2 regions of the Paramixta manurensis genome follow, and region 1 is predicted to be linked to the other one. Evidence: predicted binding sites of a transcription regulator. Region 1 holds the regulator's gene; the other holds the start of a gene.
The links. Region 1 encodes Fur, which represses iron uptake genes when iron is present. Its sites were predicted from a motif close to ATAATAATGAGAACNACTATCAA; they were not measured.

Region 1 (7,986 bases):
TAATTAAATCGCTCTGACGGGCGGGCTGCCCGGCACGGGGGTGATTGGCCATTGGCGCTTCTCCCTGACGCTTCGGTTTAAATGGTGCCGCAAACCTTGTCTGCCAGTTCCTGCGGGAACTGCATTGACAGCATAATATGTTCGATCATGCTGCATTTGCGGCCTGTGTTGGTATTGGTAATTACCCAGTACGGCGTGCCGGGAACATGCTTCGGCTTAGTATGGGTGCCATTCTGCACTAACGTCTGCTGATCGCCGGCAAAATAGACGCGCGTGCGCCCTTGTAAAGAGGCGGTAGCTTCAGCAAACGCTTTTGGATCGATACGATATAAAGTCGATAAAATCAGCATAAAGCGATTTACCGCTTTTTTCTGTTCCGCATACTCGTCAGAAAGCAGCAACTCACGCACGGCGCGCACGCTATTTTGCGGATTCACCTCGTTTTTCACTGCAACCGACGGTTTAGCTGCGGAATTCGCCGCGCCGGGCGCCGCGGCTGGCATCGTTTGGCCGGCGGTAAATTTCAGCATCCGGCGCAAAATATCCGAGGCGCTTTCACCAATATGCTGAGTGTGGCTGGCAATATAACGGTAGAGCTCTTCGTCGACTTCAATCGTTTTCATCTTTATCCGTACGGTTATTACTAGTGGCAGAACCGATCACACTCTGTTGCGGCATTAACAAAAAAAACCGGTACACATTGTGATCGCGTTCTAACATAAGGATTATAAAGTTAAATCCAGCAGGTCGATAGCATCAGTCGCCGCCGTCGGCAAAAGTCAGAATATGCCGCAAAAAAACGCCGACCGCCATCAGTATGCCGGGCTGCTGACCAAGTGAAAACCATGATAACCTAAGCTTTCCTCACAACTGTAAGAACTTTGCCATGATTTTGAATGCTCGCCTGCAAACTGAACAATCTCCTGCCGATGCTACCCCCGTTTTATTGATTCACGGTCTGTTTGGTAGCCTGGATAACCTTGGCGGTATCGCCCGTGGGCTAAAAGCTGAACACCCCATTATACAGGTGGATGTCCGTAACCACGGTTTATCTGGCCGGGCGGAAGAGATGTCTTATGCGGTAATGGCACAGGATATGTTGGCAACGCTTGATGAACAGGGCATCAATCGTGTAACGGTGATTGGTCACTCAATGGGGGGAAAAATCGCCATGGCGATGACCGCACTGGCGCCCGACCGTCTTGAGCAGTTGGTATTAATTGATATTGCGCCGGTGGATTATCAGACGCGTCGCCATGATGCAATCTTTGCGGGCGTGAATGCCGTAACGGCGGCGGGTATCACCTCACGCAGTCAGGCGGCAGAGAAAATGCGCGAGCATATAGAAGAAGAAGGGATTATTCAGTTTTTACTGAAGTCCTTCCATGAAGGAGAGTGGCGTTTTAACGTACCGGCGCTTTGGAACAACTACCCGAGCCTTTCCGGTTGGGAACCGATCCCGGCCTGGCCGCACCCGGCCCTGTTCATCCGCGGCGGCAATTCGCCCTACCTCGATGATAGCCACCGTTCCGCATTATTAAGCCAGTTTCCGCAGGCAAAAGCGCATGTTATTGCCGGTGCCGGTCACTGGGTTCACGCAGAGAAACCGGATGCGGTTTTGCGCGCCATCCAACGTTTTTTAACCGTTTAATAGCAAAGTGTTATTGAAACTGTGAAATGTTTGTCGCAACGACTTTTGCCAGGGTATGATGGCGCGCTAAAATTTTGCCGCCTTTATTTCGGCAGCAAACCGGCTCATTTAGTCACAATCCGCGCAACAACAGGCGCGCGGTCTGGCCAGTATCACTATCTATTCTATGGCAAAAGAACAAACGGATCGCACCACGCCAGACTTGTTCGCAGATGAACGTCGGCCTGGGCGCCCTAAAACCAATCCGCTCACGCGTGATGAGCAGCTACGAATCAATAAGCGTAATCAGTTAAAGCGTGACAAAGTACGCGGCTTACGCCGTGTCGAACTGAAAATGAATCATGAAGCGGTGGACGCGTTAAATTCACTCGCCGAACAACGTAATATGAGCCGCAGCGAATTGATTGAAGAGATGATTTTAGCGCAGCTACAGGTTACCGACGCATAACCGCCGCCGGATGGCGTAATCGCACAAAGCGACAAATGCAGCGGCTTTACAAGTTCCGCGCCCACGCTCTGTCTGCTATTATTGCCGATAACTGCGTACCAATAGCAATCACCATATTTTTAAGTTTCAAGAGGTTATTAAACTCATGGCAATCGTAGGCATTTTCTTTGGCAGCGATACGGGCAACACGGAAAACATTGCAAAAATGATCCAGAAGCAACTCGGCAAAGACGTTGCCGACGTGCATGACATCGCCAAGAGCAGCAAAGAAGATCTTGAAGCCTTTGATATTTTACTACTGGGTATTCCAACCTGGTATTATGGCGAAGCCCAGTGTGATTGGGATGATTTCTTCCCAACGCTTGAAGAAATTGACTTTAACGGCAAGTTGGTCGCGCTGTTTGGCTGTGGCGATCAGGAGGATTACGCTGAATACTTCTGTGACGCGATGGGGACTATCCGCGACATTATTGAGCCGAACGGTGCGGTAATTGTCGGCCACTGGCCTACCGAGGGTTACCATTTTGAAGCGTCAAAAGGGTTGGCGGATGATAAACACTTCCTCGGCCTCGCGATTGATGAAGATCGTCAGCCTGAATTGACCAATGAACGCGTTGACGCGTGGGTAAAACAGATTTTTAACGAGCTTCATTTGAAAGAAATCATCGAAGCGTAACGTTAAGCGTTCAATGTGGGCGCTGGCTCACATTGAATGTGTGGTTTTTCCTATAGAAATAATAGATACATATTTGTAACTTTTGGCCTCAGATCTGTAGAATATCTCCATCGGTCAATCCGCTTTCTCATCTGTTAGAGGTAAGGATGAGCTTAAGCGAAATGTTAACGCGGCATAATACAGGCATGAACTTCTCAGGACGTAGCGATACTTCTCCTTACATCCATTAGCGGTTTCACGCTTACCCTACTGTTTTCATTTCGGTTCATCAGTTCTATAATGAGACGCAATTAGATTCAGCGTCGACCGATGTTCAGGGCTTTTCAGCCACATAGTGACTAGCAAAGTAACAGGACAATATCCGCATGACTGACAACAATACCGCATTAAAGAAGGCCGGCCTGAAAGTCACGCTTCCTCGCTTGAAGATTCTGGAAGTGCTTCAGGAACCAGAGAGCCATCATGTCAGTGCGGAAGATTTGTATAAGCGCCTGATTGATATGGGCGAAGAGATCGGTCTGGCTACGGTTTATCGCGTTCTGAACCAGTTTGATGACGCGGGTATCGTAACCCGGCATAACTTCGAAGGCGGCAAGTCCGTGTTCGAACTCACTCAACAACATCATCACGATCACCTTATTTGCCTGGATTGTGGCAAGGTCATCGAATTTAGTGATGAATCTATCGAATCTCGTCAGCGTGAGATCGCCACGCGTCATGGCATTAAATTGACCAACCACAGTCTTTATCTCTATGGACATTGTGCGTTGGGCGATTGCCGTGAAGACGAAACACTTCACGATCAGTAATCTGTTTTCTGCCATAAAAAACCGGTGCCATGATGCACCGGTTTTTTTGTGGTTAATTAAAGCGCTTCTACGCGACTGACGCGTTTACCATCCGGGCTGACGGAGCGAACTGAAACTTTCCCGCTCACATTTGGCCGTGAGCCGTTGTCATACCGCTGCCAGCTTTTTCCCTCATCCAGGCTGTATTCAATCGTTAATCCCGGCAGCGCCAGGTTCGCTTCGAGAACGCCGTTGACAATACGCGCGCCCGGCACCGGAAGACGGTAAGACACGCCGGCAAGATCGAGCTTCGCCAGCTCACGTTGCCCTAACAGATTGGCAAAACGCTGCCAGTCAGTGAGTAATGCCTGGCTATCCACATAACGCGTTTCGCCGCCGACATACTCTTTCCCTGCCTGATAATCCTGTTCCCAGGATGCCCGATGCCAGCCACGCTCGGCAGCAGTGAAGAGACGCGGAAAAATCATATACTCCATATTACTGTCTGTGCGCACCGTCTCACTCCATAACTGAGCTGAAATACCATAAGCGCCAAGCCAGGCTTTATCTGATTTTGCACTAAACGTATTCCCGTCGCGATCAACAGAGGTTTCGGCATTTTGCGGCAAATTATTCGGTGCGAAGGAGAACATTTTACGCTCATCGGTAAAACGCGTTCCCCAGTAATAACCGCGCTCTAGCGGGTTAACCTCCGAAGGGAAATCCATATAGAGGTAATCCGGGTTGGAAAGCACCACTTGGTAACCTTTGTTTGCCCAATCATTAGCGGTGTCAAAGCCTCCCCAATAGAGCGTGTCCCAAAAATTCACTCTGACCTGCGCAGTAGAAAAAGCGCCTGCATCTTTGGCATCTTTCAGGCCATCCTGCCAGGCCTGCATGCTGTCGATACCGTGCGCTTTCACCAACTTGCTGACTTTTAATGCAAAAGAACTGGGAAGATGCGCCAGATCGCTAACTTTCCCCTCGCTAATCAATTTTTGACATGCCAGAGATTTAGCCCATGGCTTATCTTCTTCATCCATCGTTCGTAGCCCGGTTCCCGTCACCGGTTTAGCGCGGTCGGAATATCCGGCGCCGAGCCGAATATTTTTCGCTTCGTCTCCACCAAAGTGCCAGGTTTTAAGCGGCTGACCAGCTGCAAGATGCATCGCCTGTATTTCACTAATGACTTTATCGGTAAAACGGAGAGAAGAGTCGAGACAAGGATTGAGGTAGCTGGTGCGATCGTACAATTGCACCGAGGTGGTGTTGGAACTATCCGTGGGATCGACCAGTCGGTATTCCGACGCTGCACTGGCGTCCCCCTTTTCCATTAGGCGATGATAGCGTGCCTCCATTGAAACCACCGCCGCACGCGCGTGCGCGGGCATATCCACTTCCGGAATCACCTCGATATTACGCGCCGCGGCATATTTCACGATTTCAATATAATCGGCACGGCTAAAAAAACCGCTACCGTTATTATTGCTAAATGGGCCGGAACCTAGCTGCGGCAGCAAACAATGCTGCTCGCTCAGATCATGGCACCGCCTGGCGCCCACGCCGGTCAACTCAGGTAACCCAGCGATTTCGACACGCCAACCCTCATCATCGGTCAAGTGGAAGTGGAATTTGTTCATTTTCCACGCAGCCATTTGATCAAGCATACGCAGCACCGCCGCTTTGCTATGGAAATTTCTCGCCACATCTAAAAACGCGCCGCGATAAGCAAAACGGGGGGCATCGGTTACCGCAAGCGTAGCTATTTTACCCTCGCCGCTAGCGGGCAGCAGCGAAAGGATAGACTGCAAACCATAAAACACACCGCTCCGATCATACCCTGTCACGTCGGCCTTTGCTTTGCCGATAGTTAACCGATACCCGCCGGAAACGCTTGCCGCTTTGTCTAATGCCCCGGCATTAATTCGAGCGATAATCGGATAGCCATTCGGCTGCTCTTTAATTCCCAACAGGCGAAAACGTTGCCGGATGGCCTCCGCTTGCGCATCCGGCAAGCCGGATAGATCCAACTTAATGCCTGCGGAAAGGTCGGCATCTTCAGCGAAAACCTGTGCCTGGATTGGCGTGGGAACAATTTGCCCGCGCAAAGATGCCGGTGTCAGTAAAGAGAGGTCGCTATTTTTTTCAAAGCGGCTTGTTGCTGTCATCAGAACATTTTTATCCTCTACGGTACGTTTCCACTGCGTGCCGAAAGGGGCGACGAAAGCCGTCAAATCTTCAGTATCGGTACTGGTGATCATTTTCGGTTGCGCCTCACCGGACGTGACATACCAGCGCGGCATTATATCGGTAATAAAGAGCTGCCAATATTCATTAACGATTGGGATTTCAACCGATTCGTGTGCGGCGAAACCGGTAAATTTATCCGTCGGTTCGAGACGTGTTAAGTCCCCGACAATGTGTACCATGCGGAACCGTTCGTCTTCGACTTTAAGCGTTTGGTGAACATTGGACATATAGATAGCCCAATCGTTACTGGTTACCGCCTCCCCCGGATTAGTGAGCGTAATTGTCGCCCGATTACAGGAAGCCCAATCTGCGCCAAGCGCCGCACAATCGACGCCATGCTGCGCGGCGTGGTTATCCGTCACCGCATATTTCACGCCGAAGCGACTGATTTGATCAACAACTTGCTGGTCCGCTCGCGCGGCGTGATTGCCCATTACCACCAGCAGCGTGCTGGCGAGAAAGCTCGGGGTAAACCTGTTCATAGACACTCCTTGTTTATTCGTGATCCGTTGGTGCTATTTCATGCTGAAGTTTGCCGCAGCGTGTTTCAATCACATCCCCACCGCCCATTTTTTCCGCATCCAGACAACGCTGATAGTCTATTGATGGCACCGTTTCAGTGGTCGATACCGGGCCGCTCTGCACACAGGCACAAAGCGACATCATGCTGATTACAAGGGGAAATATTTTTTTCATTTCACTAATCCGGTTGTGGTTTACAGACAGCCCTCCGGCCGCCGGGTGAATCAAAACAGCGTGAACGGTGCGATGACCATAAATTTCACGTCCTTTTCGTCCTGAAAAATATTGCCGTAACCGCCTCCCCAACTGGGGATATCGGTATGGTTGTCATAACGGGTAAAGTGCAACTTGAATAGGGTGCCTTTAGCGCGGCCTTGCTGCACCGTATACAGCAAATCCAGGTTCCAGGCCGACTCACGTAAACGGGTATGTTGGTCATAACCTGGATTATTGGCGGGTTTGGCACCCCAACCATATGCCCACGAAGCGCCTAGCGACACGCCCGGCAAGCTCCAGCCTACCAGGTCATACAACACACCGGCGAACACGGCTTTTTCGCCATTTGCATTCCAGTCGGAACGTGAATCCCACCAAATGTCCAGCCGACCGTTGGAGGTGGCGTAGCCTGGCGTCATACGTTGCAGAAAAAACCCCTGATTACCTTCCGCTTTCACCCATGTTCCTTCCACCCGGAAATCAAAAGGCCCGTGGGTATAACCAAAGGTCAACGCCTGCAACCAGGCTAAACCGTCATACACGTCATTAGCGTTGGAGACGCCGCCGTGTTGTTTATCTTGTGCGCCGTAAAACTGATAGCTGGTACGCAAATCATGACCGGCCAGTGAGAATGCATTGGAAATTTTCGCGAAATATTGGTCCATATAACTTTCGGCTTGCCCGAATGCCGCTTCCAACACCAGGTCATGACCAAAATCATACTTAGCGCCAATAGAGTGCAAATAACTAATGCCGGTTACCCCGTCGGCCTGGCGAAAGTTATACATATTGCGATACCACGGCGCTTTATATTCATCCGCCCACATATACGACAGAGAAAGCACCCCGGCATCGCCAAAATCGTGTGACAGGCCGGTTTCAAAACCACGATAACTGCCCGGTAAAAAGCTCCAGTGCGGCGCTAGTAAGGTTTGACCGGTTGGCTGGAGATAACCTCCACGCAGCCAATAGTCGCCAACATGAAATTTTATTGCCGCTTTATAGATGCTGGCGCCGTTTTTATCACCGCGCCAACGCTCATCCCACCGTGTTTTTGATTCGCTAAAACCAATCTCATTGGGCGCGGCTGGCCCATGACTAGACAACTCAAGTGCGCCAAAGGCGGCCAAATCCAGCCCCACCAAGTCACCGGCAAAACCGGAACTAAAGTCCAGACTCCCGTTAAACGTCGAATGATGAAGATTGGTCTGATATTGACCGTAATCTTTACTGCCCGGATCCTTATCTTTACGCTCTCGCTGTCGCTGCCAGTAGTAGATGCCACCGTTGAGCGACGCATCGTCAATAAACCCCTCTGCCCGCGCCTCCGGCATGCATGACATCCCGGAGAAAGCGCTAATGCCGATAATCGCCAGCCCTGATGTTTTCCGTATCCCCTGTAACCTCGCCATAAAATCCCTCTTTGCTCCATGCT
Region 2 (7,986 bases), 1.4 Mb from region 1:
ACGGTTGCGGCTGGCACTTTGAGCGTATTGGCGCGATTGGCGTAGCTGGTGCCGATATAACGCGCGCCGCCGCCGACTTTCAGCCCGTCCAGTGCGCCGTGTAGGGAGTACTCACTCCATAGCCGTGCGCTATTGCGGGAGATCGCCACCGGATCATTGCCCTTATCACCGTTATTCGACTGCACCACTTCCGGATCGGTATAGGCATAGGAAGCCAGCACCAGCCAATCTGGCGTGAGGTTAATTTTGCCTTCCAGTTCGACCCCTTTACTGCGGATTTCACCGGTTTGCACTGAATAGTTGAGATGCTCAAGGTCGGCGGTGGCAACATTGGTTTCGCGCAAATCGAACAGCGCGACGGTAAACAGCGCATCCAGCCCCAATGGATCGTATTTCAGGCCGATTTCCGACTGTTTGCCTTTGGTTGGTTTAAAGGCGTTACCGTTGAAATCACTGCCGCTGGTGGGCACAAACGATGTCGAGTAGCTGATATACGGCGCCAGGCCATTATCAAAATGATACAGCAACGCCGCGCGCCCGGTGGTGGCATGGTCGTTTTGCTGGCTATTACTGCTGGCAACCAGGTCACGCACATTGGTTTTGGCATAGTCAAACCGTCCGCCGAGGTTCATCACCCAACGGTCCCATTTGAGCTGGTCCTGAAGATAAGCGCCGGTTTGCGCCATGGTGGAGTGGGTGCGGCTGGTGAAGTCTGGCAGGGTGACCGGCGTACTGTAATCCGGATCGAGGTAGTTGATCGGGCTGGCATCACCATAACCGGCGTTGGAACGGATCGAGGTGTGCATATAGTCCACGCCTGCTAATACCGTATGGTTCAGCGGGCCGGTAGCAAAATGCCATTCCGATTGGTTATCCAGCGCGATGTTACTCATCGTTTCTGTCAGATTCATTGAGGCGCGATTAACCAGCGGCGCATTCGGTACTACGCCGATGGGATACACCATCTTGTAGTCGGCGGACGAGCTGAGATAACGCAGATTCTGACGAACGGTGACTAAATCATTAAAGCGATGTTCAAACTGGTAGCCGATACTGCCCTGATTGCGTGAGTATGTGTCGAGCCCCGGCTGACCACCATAGAAATGGGTGGAAATATGGCCATTCGGATTATGGACCAGCGTGCCTACCACCGGCTGTTGGTTAAAGAAGCCGGAATCCGGATCGCGGCGCAACTGCGCCAACACGGTCAGCGAGGTATCCGCATCTGGCTGCCAGGTGAGGGAAGGCGCGATATCAAAGTGTTGATAGCGCGAATGGTCAACCTGCGTCTGGGTGTTAAAGAAAGTCCCGCTGACGCGCCCCAGCAGTTGATGGTTATCGTCCAATGGGCCGGTGACATCAAAGCCTGTACCAAACTGATGGTAATTACCGGCGCTGAGATAAACTTCACCGCCAGGCTGCGCCTCCGGTTTTTTGCTGACCAGGTTTACAATGCCGCCCGGATTGGCCTGGCCATATAATACCGACGAGGGGCCTTTCACCACTTCAATCCGTGATAACAGATAGGGATCCCAGGCCGGGCGCGACCAGTATGCTTCGCGCGGCAGACGCAGGCCATCCAGGTATTCGTCCGCTTCGAAACCGCGCACATAGATAGTATCGAAACGGGTATCCGGCCCACTGCTTTCGGCGGAAACCCCGGCGAGGTAGCGCACCGCCTGCGGAATAGTTTTTGCCGCTTGGGTGGCGATTTGCGCTTGCGTTACTACCGAGACGCTTTGCGGCGTTTCAATCAGCGGTGTCGCTGTCTTTGTGGCGGCGGCAGAAACATGGGCGACCGCGTTGCCTTCATCTTCGGTGGTTTGCTGTGTATTCGCATTGACCACCATGGTGGATTCCGCTGGCGGCGCACTGCTGTTTTCCGCTGCGTTTGCCATAGGTGATGCGCTACCGATAACGGTGGCCAGCAAAGCGGCCTGCGCTGTAATTCCCTGAAAAATGTCCCGAGCCTGTTTCATAGTTTCCCCATGAAATCCTGGTATTATTAAAATGAGGATAAAAATGATAATCATTCCCTTTTAAAAATGCAGCCGGGACACTATGATGATGGCGATACTTTGGTGGGGAATAGCGTGATCCAGACAGAGGTTGTCTGTTTTGTAGCTAAATACAGGTCGTTACTGAATTCTGACGATGATTAACGGGAAGACGATATACGATGGAAAATCACTGGCATCCCAAAGCGTTACGCCATTCCCTTCCGCCTGAAGGGGCGATCGCTGGCGTACGGCTGTTAACCTATGGCGCCGGTAGCACCGAGCCGTGGCACGCCCATGAACAGGGGCAGTTAATCTTTACTACCGCCGGGGTAGTACGCATCCAGACCGAACAACAGGTGTGGATACTGGCGCCGTTCCAGGCATTATGGCTGCCGGGAGGTATCCCTCACCAACTGTATGCCATAAACCCTGTTACCACCAGTAATGTGTATTTAACCGCTGACGCTTCCCGCCAGTACAGTACCGATTTTCGTTGTCTACAGGTCACGCCCTTATTGCAGGCTTTGGTTGAGGAACTGGTGGTTGCGCCTTTACCTCATGGCGTGGCGCGGCATGAGGCGCTTACCGCGCTGCTGTATAACGAATTATCCTGGGTGCCGCCCGCCCGCGTCTGCCAGATTGTTTTTCCTCTCGATCGCCGGGCGCGCACGGTGTGCGATGCGTTATGCCAGGCGCCCGCTAACAATGAAACGCTGGCCTGCTGGGGGCAAAAGGTTGGCGCCAGTGAGCGTACGCTGGCGCGGATATTCCGTGAGCAAACCCGCCACAGTTTCGCCGGTTGGCGGCAGAATCTGCGTCTGGCGGAGGCTATTTGTTACCTGGCGCAGGGGCAGTCGATTAAACGGTTGTCGGCAGAGTTGGGCTATCAAAGCACCAGCGCATTTATCGCGATGTTTCGCAAACAACTTGGCACCACGCCGCAGCGTTTCCTGCAAAAAAATGAGGTATCACTTCCTGCCTGAGCCTCTCTCACGGCGATTTTTGCCCCATTAATCTCCTTTCATGGCATCCGATAAAAAGCGAAAGCGATCACAAACTGACCAATTGTAACGTGTTAACGTCAATTAATCCTTAGTTAGGATTAATTAAAAAATAGTCAGTCAGGGACGGCGTTCAGGTTAAGCAATGAAGACACCAGGTCCGGAGCGCAGGCTTTACCGGGCCGCTACAATTCATTCTCGTCCCGGAGTCTGCTATGAATCTCCTTGATTACCTCGTGATGGCGCTGTACGCATTAATGATTGTTTTGATTACATTTTGGGCTATGCGTCGGATAGGCAGTACCAAAGATTTTTTCGCCGCGGGCGGTAAAATGCCGTGGTGGCTTTCCGGCGTGTCGCACCATATGTCGGGTTATAGCGCCGCCGTATTTGTTGCTTACGCGGCGGTGGCGTACCAGGCGGGGATCACCATCTATTTCTGGTGGGCGTTTCCGATTGCGATTGCGGTGTTGTTTGGCGCGATAGTTTTCGCGCCGCGCTGGGCGCGCCTACGCATTCATATGAATATTGAGTCGCCGATGGAATATCTCGCTACCCGCTATAACGTTCCCACTCAGCAAGTGCTGGCCTGGAGCGGCGTGATACTGAAAGTGTTTGATGTCGGGGCTAAATGGGCGGCGATTGCGATCATTATCAACGTGTTTACCGGTTTCGATCCGTTGATGGGCATTTTAATCGCAGGGGCGCTAAGCCTATTTTATTCGGTGATGGGCGGGCTGTGGGCCGATGCGTGTAACGATTTTGGGCAGTTTGTGGTGCAGTTTATCGCCGCCATTGTCATGGTGGTGGCGGTGGCGGTGCATTTAGGCGGCGTTAGCCAACTGCTACACATTTGGGATCACCTGCCGGCGCAGCACACGGTAATTGTGCAGGAGCCCTATTCGCTGGGCTTTATCCTCGCCTATTTCGTGATTTATACCCTGAGTTATAACGGCGGAACCTGGAACCTCGCCCAACGTTTTATTGCGTCGCCCGGCGGTAAGCAGGCGCGCAAGGCCGCTCTGCTGTCGGCGGCGCTGTATTTAATCTGGCCGCTGGTGCTATTTTATCCAATGTGGGCCGCGCCACTGCTGTTTCCGGATTTAGCCGATCCGTCCCGCTCCTACTCGGTGATGGCGATGTCGTTATTACCGAACGGATTGATCGGTTTGGTACTGGTCGCGATGTTTACCCATACTCTGTCAATGACCTCATCGGATGCCAATGCCATTACGGCGGTGGTCACGCGTGATATTTTACCGGCGTTGTTCCCAAAACGTTTTTCACACGCCACGCCCTCGCTGCTGGCGGCGCGGATCACCACCACGCTGTTTATCATTATTACCCTGATAATTGCCTTAAATGCCGGGCGTTTCGGCGGCGTTCTCACCTTGTTGATCGTCTGGTTCGGTGGCTTGGTTGGGCCAATCTCCATTCCGATGTTGCTGGGCCTATTGCCGTGGTTCCGTAAATGCGGCGCGACGGCAGCGATTGCCTCGTGGGCTATCGGTGTGGCGACTTTTTTTATCGTCAAATTCTTGCTGCCGGGTATGAGCACCGCCACCGTTGTGGCGGCACCGGTATTCTCCTCTCTGGTGATTTTCTGGCTGTGCGGCGTGTTGCGCCGCTCACCGGTGGCACCGGAGGTCGATACGTTACTTAACGCGCTCAACCAGGATGGCCCGGCACCCACGCCTCGCGGAGCGGGTGTCTCGGCTTATCACACCGAGAGCAAATAACTTTTGAGGAGCGAATGATGGAATCGCAGTATCAAAACCGACAGTATGAAAAGTTACAGGTGAAAGTGTTTCCCGATCGGCAAGCATTAGGTTACCAGGCGGCTGAAGAAGCGGCGGCGTACCTGCGCCAGCGCCTCGCGAGCCAGCAGCAAGTGCGGATCGTGTTTGCCGCCGCACCGTCGCAGAATGCGTTTTTAGATCGATTGCGGCAGGCGCCGGATATTGAGTGGTCGCGAGTGAGCGCCTTTCATATGGATGAATACATTGGGCTGGCTGAGGGCGCAGAACAGTTATTTAGCCACTATCTCACCACCCATTTATTTCGCGATGTTCAGCCAGGCGAGGTGCATTTGATCCCGGCCTCCGGCCAACCTGAACAGATCATTCAGCGTTATAGCGATCTGCTGGCGGTAGCGCCGATCGATATGGTGTGTCTCGGCATCGGCGAAAATGGTCATTTGGCGTTTAACGATCCGCCGGTGGCGGACTTCGCCGATCCGCAGGTTATGAAGGTGGTGGAACTGGATGCGGTTTGTCGCCAGCAGCAGGTCAACGATGGCTGCTTTTCAACCCTGGCGGCAGTGCCGCGCCATGCGCTGACGCTGACGATCCCCACGCTGTTGTCCGCTCAACGCCTGTTTTGTATGGTGCCCGGTAAGAATAAACGCCAGGCGGTAACCGATACGTTGCGCCAACCAATCACCACCGCGTGCCCTTCCACTATTTTGCGCCAGCACGCGGGCTGCACGTTGTACACCGACAGCGACGCCTTTCAGGAGTTAGCGGATGCCTGAGCAACCACTACGCGGACGCCACTATCGCACCTTACAACCCATTGAGGTCAGGGTGGCGGAGGGAATGATCCGCGCCATCCAGCCGGTGGCGGATCAGGCGGCATTGCCGCTGATCGCACCGGGTTTGGTGGATTTACAGGTTAATGGTTACGCCGCCATCGATTTCAACCATTTTCCGTTTAGCGTTGATGAGGTGGCGCAAGTGACGCGGGAGCTGTGGCGTCAGGGCGTGACGACCTTTATGCCGACGGTGATTACCGCAGATAGCGACGTTATTGAGCAGGCGGTGAAAACGCTGGCCGAGGCCTGTGAAGAACATCCGGAGGTGGCGCGCGCGGTGTGCGGCATCCACCTGGAAGGGCCGTTTTTATCACCGGAAGACGGGCCGCGCGGCGCCCATCCGCGTGCGCATATTAAAGCGCCCGATGCGCAACTGTTTAGGCGCTGGCAGGCAGCAGCAGGTGGTCGCATTACCTTATTGACCTTATCTCCCGAATGGCCGACCGCGCCGGATTTTATTCGCACGCTGACGGCAATGGGCGTGGTGGTTTCGCTCGGGCATACGGCGGCAACGCCGGAGCAAATTATCACGGCAGTGGAGGCCGGGGCACGGATGTCGACGCATCTGGGCAATGGCGCACATTTACAATTACCGCGCCATCCGAACTATATTTGGCAGCAACTGGCGCAGGATGAACTGGCCTGTGCGTTAATCGCCGACGGCGACCACTTGCCCCTGTCGGTGTTAAAAGTGTGTATGCGGGTAAAAGGAGAGCAGGCATTTTTAGTGAGTGACGTTACGCGTTTCGCTGGAATGGCCGCCGGGGTTTATGATGCGCCGATTGGTGGTCGGGTACGGCTTAGCGAAAATGGCCGTCTTGCAATGGCGGAGCAGCCACAGCTATTAGCAGGCTCGGCGAAGGGGCTGTTTCATGGCGTTAACCATCTGGTGCATCACGCGTTGGCGCCGTTGCCGCAAGCCTTAGAGATGGCCTCTATCCGTCCGGCGCGGCAGATGGGGCTGCCATCACAGCAGGGGTTAAACATTGGCGCGCCAGCCGACCTGATTTTACTGACACCGAGTAATACGCACGGTCTGACGCTCACGGCTACCTGGAAAGCGGGACGAAAAGTGTGGGGATGAAATCAGCTCCGATACCTGCCAGACTAACCTGAGTGTACGATTGCAGGTTAACAGCATGAAAGAAGCAGGCAAGGGACCGGCGGTACTGCGGCTCAATAATGAGAAACGGGTATTACGCTATTTACGCCAGCAGCGAGTGACCACCCGGCAGGATATTTCGCTGGCGCTGGCGCTCAGTAAAAATACCGTGTCGCTGATTATTGATGACCTGATGGCGCAAGACCAGGTATATGCGTTGGGGCCGGTGTCGGTCACGGCGGCGGGTCGCCCCAAAATTGAAATCTCCCTGCGCCCGGAGAAACGTAAAGCCGCCGGTATTATGGTGGAGCACCAACAGGTTCATCTGATGGTATGCGACTATTTTTCAACGGTGTTAGAAGAGAAGAGTTGGCAAACCGACACGGTTGAACCGCCGCGCTTATTAGCCGAACTGGCGACAGCCTGTGAAGCATTGACACAGCGTCACCCGGAGCTGATGGGGATTGGGCTCGGTTTTCCCGGCATTGTTGATCCGCAGAAAGGCTATTTGCATCTCTCTTCTCACCTCGGCTGGCGCGACGTGGATATTCAGGCGGCGTTTGCTGAATGCCGTTGTGCGCCGGTGAAGGTGATGAACTACGTAAAAGCCGCCGCTCTGCTTTCGCGGCAAATGGCGGATTTTTCGGTCGGCGATAGCTGCTTTTACTTGCGTGTTGGCGAAGGAACCGGCGGCGCGTTGTTACGCGGAAGTGAGATTTTTACCGGCAGCAGTTGGACCGCCGGAGAGGCCGGACATTTAACGGTCGCCGACGGGCCTCTTTGCCGCTGTGGTCAGCGCGGTTGCCTGGAAGCGTTGATTAGCATTCCGGCAATTCATCGCCAGCTTGCGGCGCGGCAAGCGGGATTGCGCTGGCAAACGCGCGCCCAGGCGCCAGAACTGGTTGAAGAGGTGATGGCGCAGGCCGGATGGCATTTAGGGAAGGCGCTAAGTCAGATTATGCTGCTACTAAACCCTGCCACCATCGTGATTGATAGCCCGTGGAACCTCAGCGCCGCTTTTCGCGCCCAGGCGTTAGATAATGCGCGCCAGCACGCACTCGGCTTTACCTTTCATCATACCCAAATACATTTTCCGGCCGACCCGTTGGCGCCGCCGCTGGGGTTGGCGCTGGCGGTTATTGAGCAGAGTGAACAAGCTTCGCTTCTGACCAGCCCCTCTTAATGTGCTTGTTTCGGCAAAGATAAGGTCATAATGATGGTCTATGGTATGCAGTGAACAGTGAAAGCATCATTTTCGTAGCATGCATGGCACGCTGTACCGGTGCCGAT

Region 2: a site for Fur is predicted at 2,017-2,039, ahead of PMPD1_RS00265 (TonB-dependent siderophore receptor). Genes of this name have one in related genera too.

What each region holds. Positions count from the first base shown of each region.
Region 1 covers NZ_CP054212.1:1,488,258-1,496,243, reverse strand. The annotation lists gene pgm (phosphoglucomutase (alpha-D-glucose-1,6-bisphosphate-dependent)) at 1-52, opposite strand, end outside; gene seqA (replication initiation negative regulator SeqA) at 78-623, opposite strand; gene ybfF (esterase) at 887-1,651, shown strand; gene ybfE (LexA regulated protein) at 1,818-2,099, shown strand; gene fldA (flavodoxin FldA) at 2,245-2,775, shown strand; gene fur (ferric iron uptake transcriptional regulator) at 3,141-3,584, shown strand; gene PMPD1_RS07280 (beta-N-acetylhexosaminidase) at 3,641-6,295, opposite strand; gene chiQ (ChiQ/YbfN family lipoprotein) at 6,309-6,509, opposite strand; gene chiP (chitoporin ChiP) at 6,560-7,963, opposite strand.
Region 2 covers NZ_CP054212.1:56,395-64,380, forward strand. The annotation lists gene PMPD1_RS00265 (TonB-dependent siderophore receptor) at 1-1,979, opposite strand, end outside; gene PMPD1_RS00270 (AraC family transcriptional regulator) at 2,180-2,983, shown strand; gene PMPD1_RS00275 (sodium:solute symporter family transporter) at 3,217-4,740, shown strand; gene PMPD1_RS00280 (6-phosphogluconolactonase) at 4,755-5,534, shown strand; gene PMPD1_RS00285 (N-acetylglucosamine-6-phosphate deacetylase) at 5,527-6,678, shown strand; gene PMPD1_RS00290 (ROK family transcriptional regulator) at 6,734-7,879, shown strand.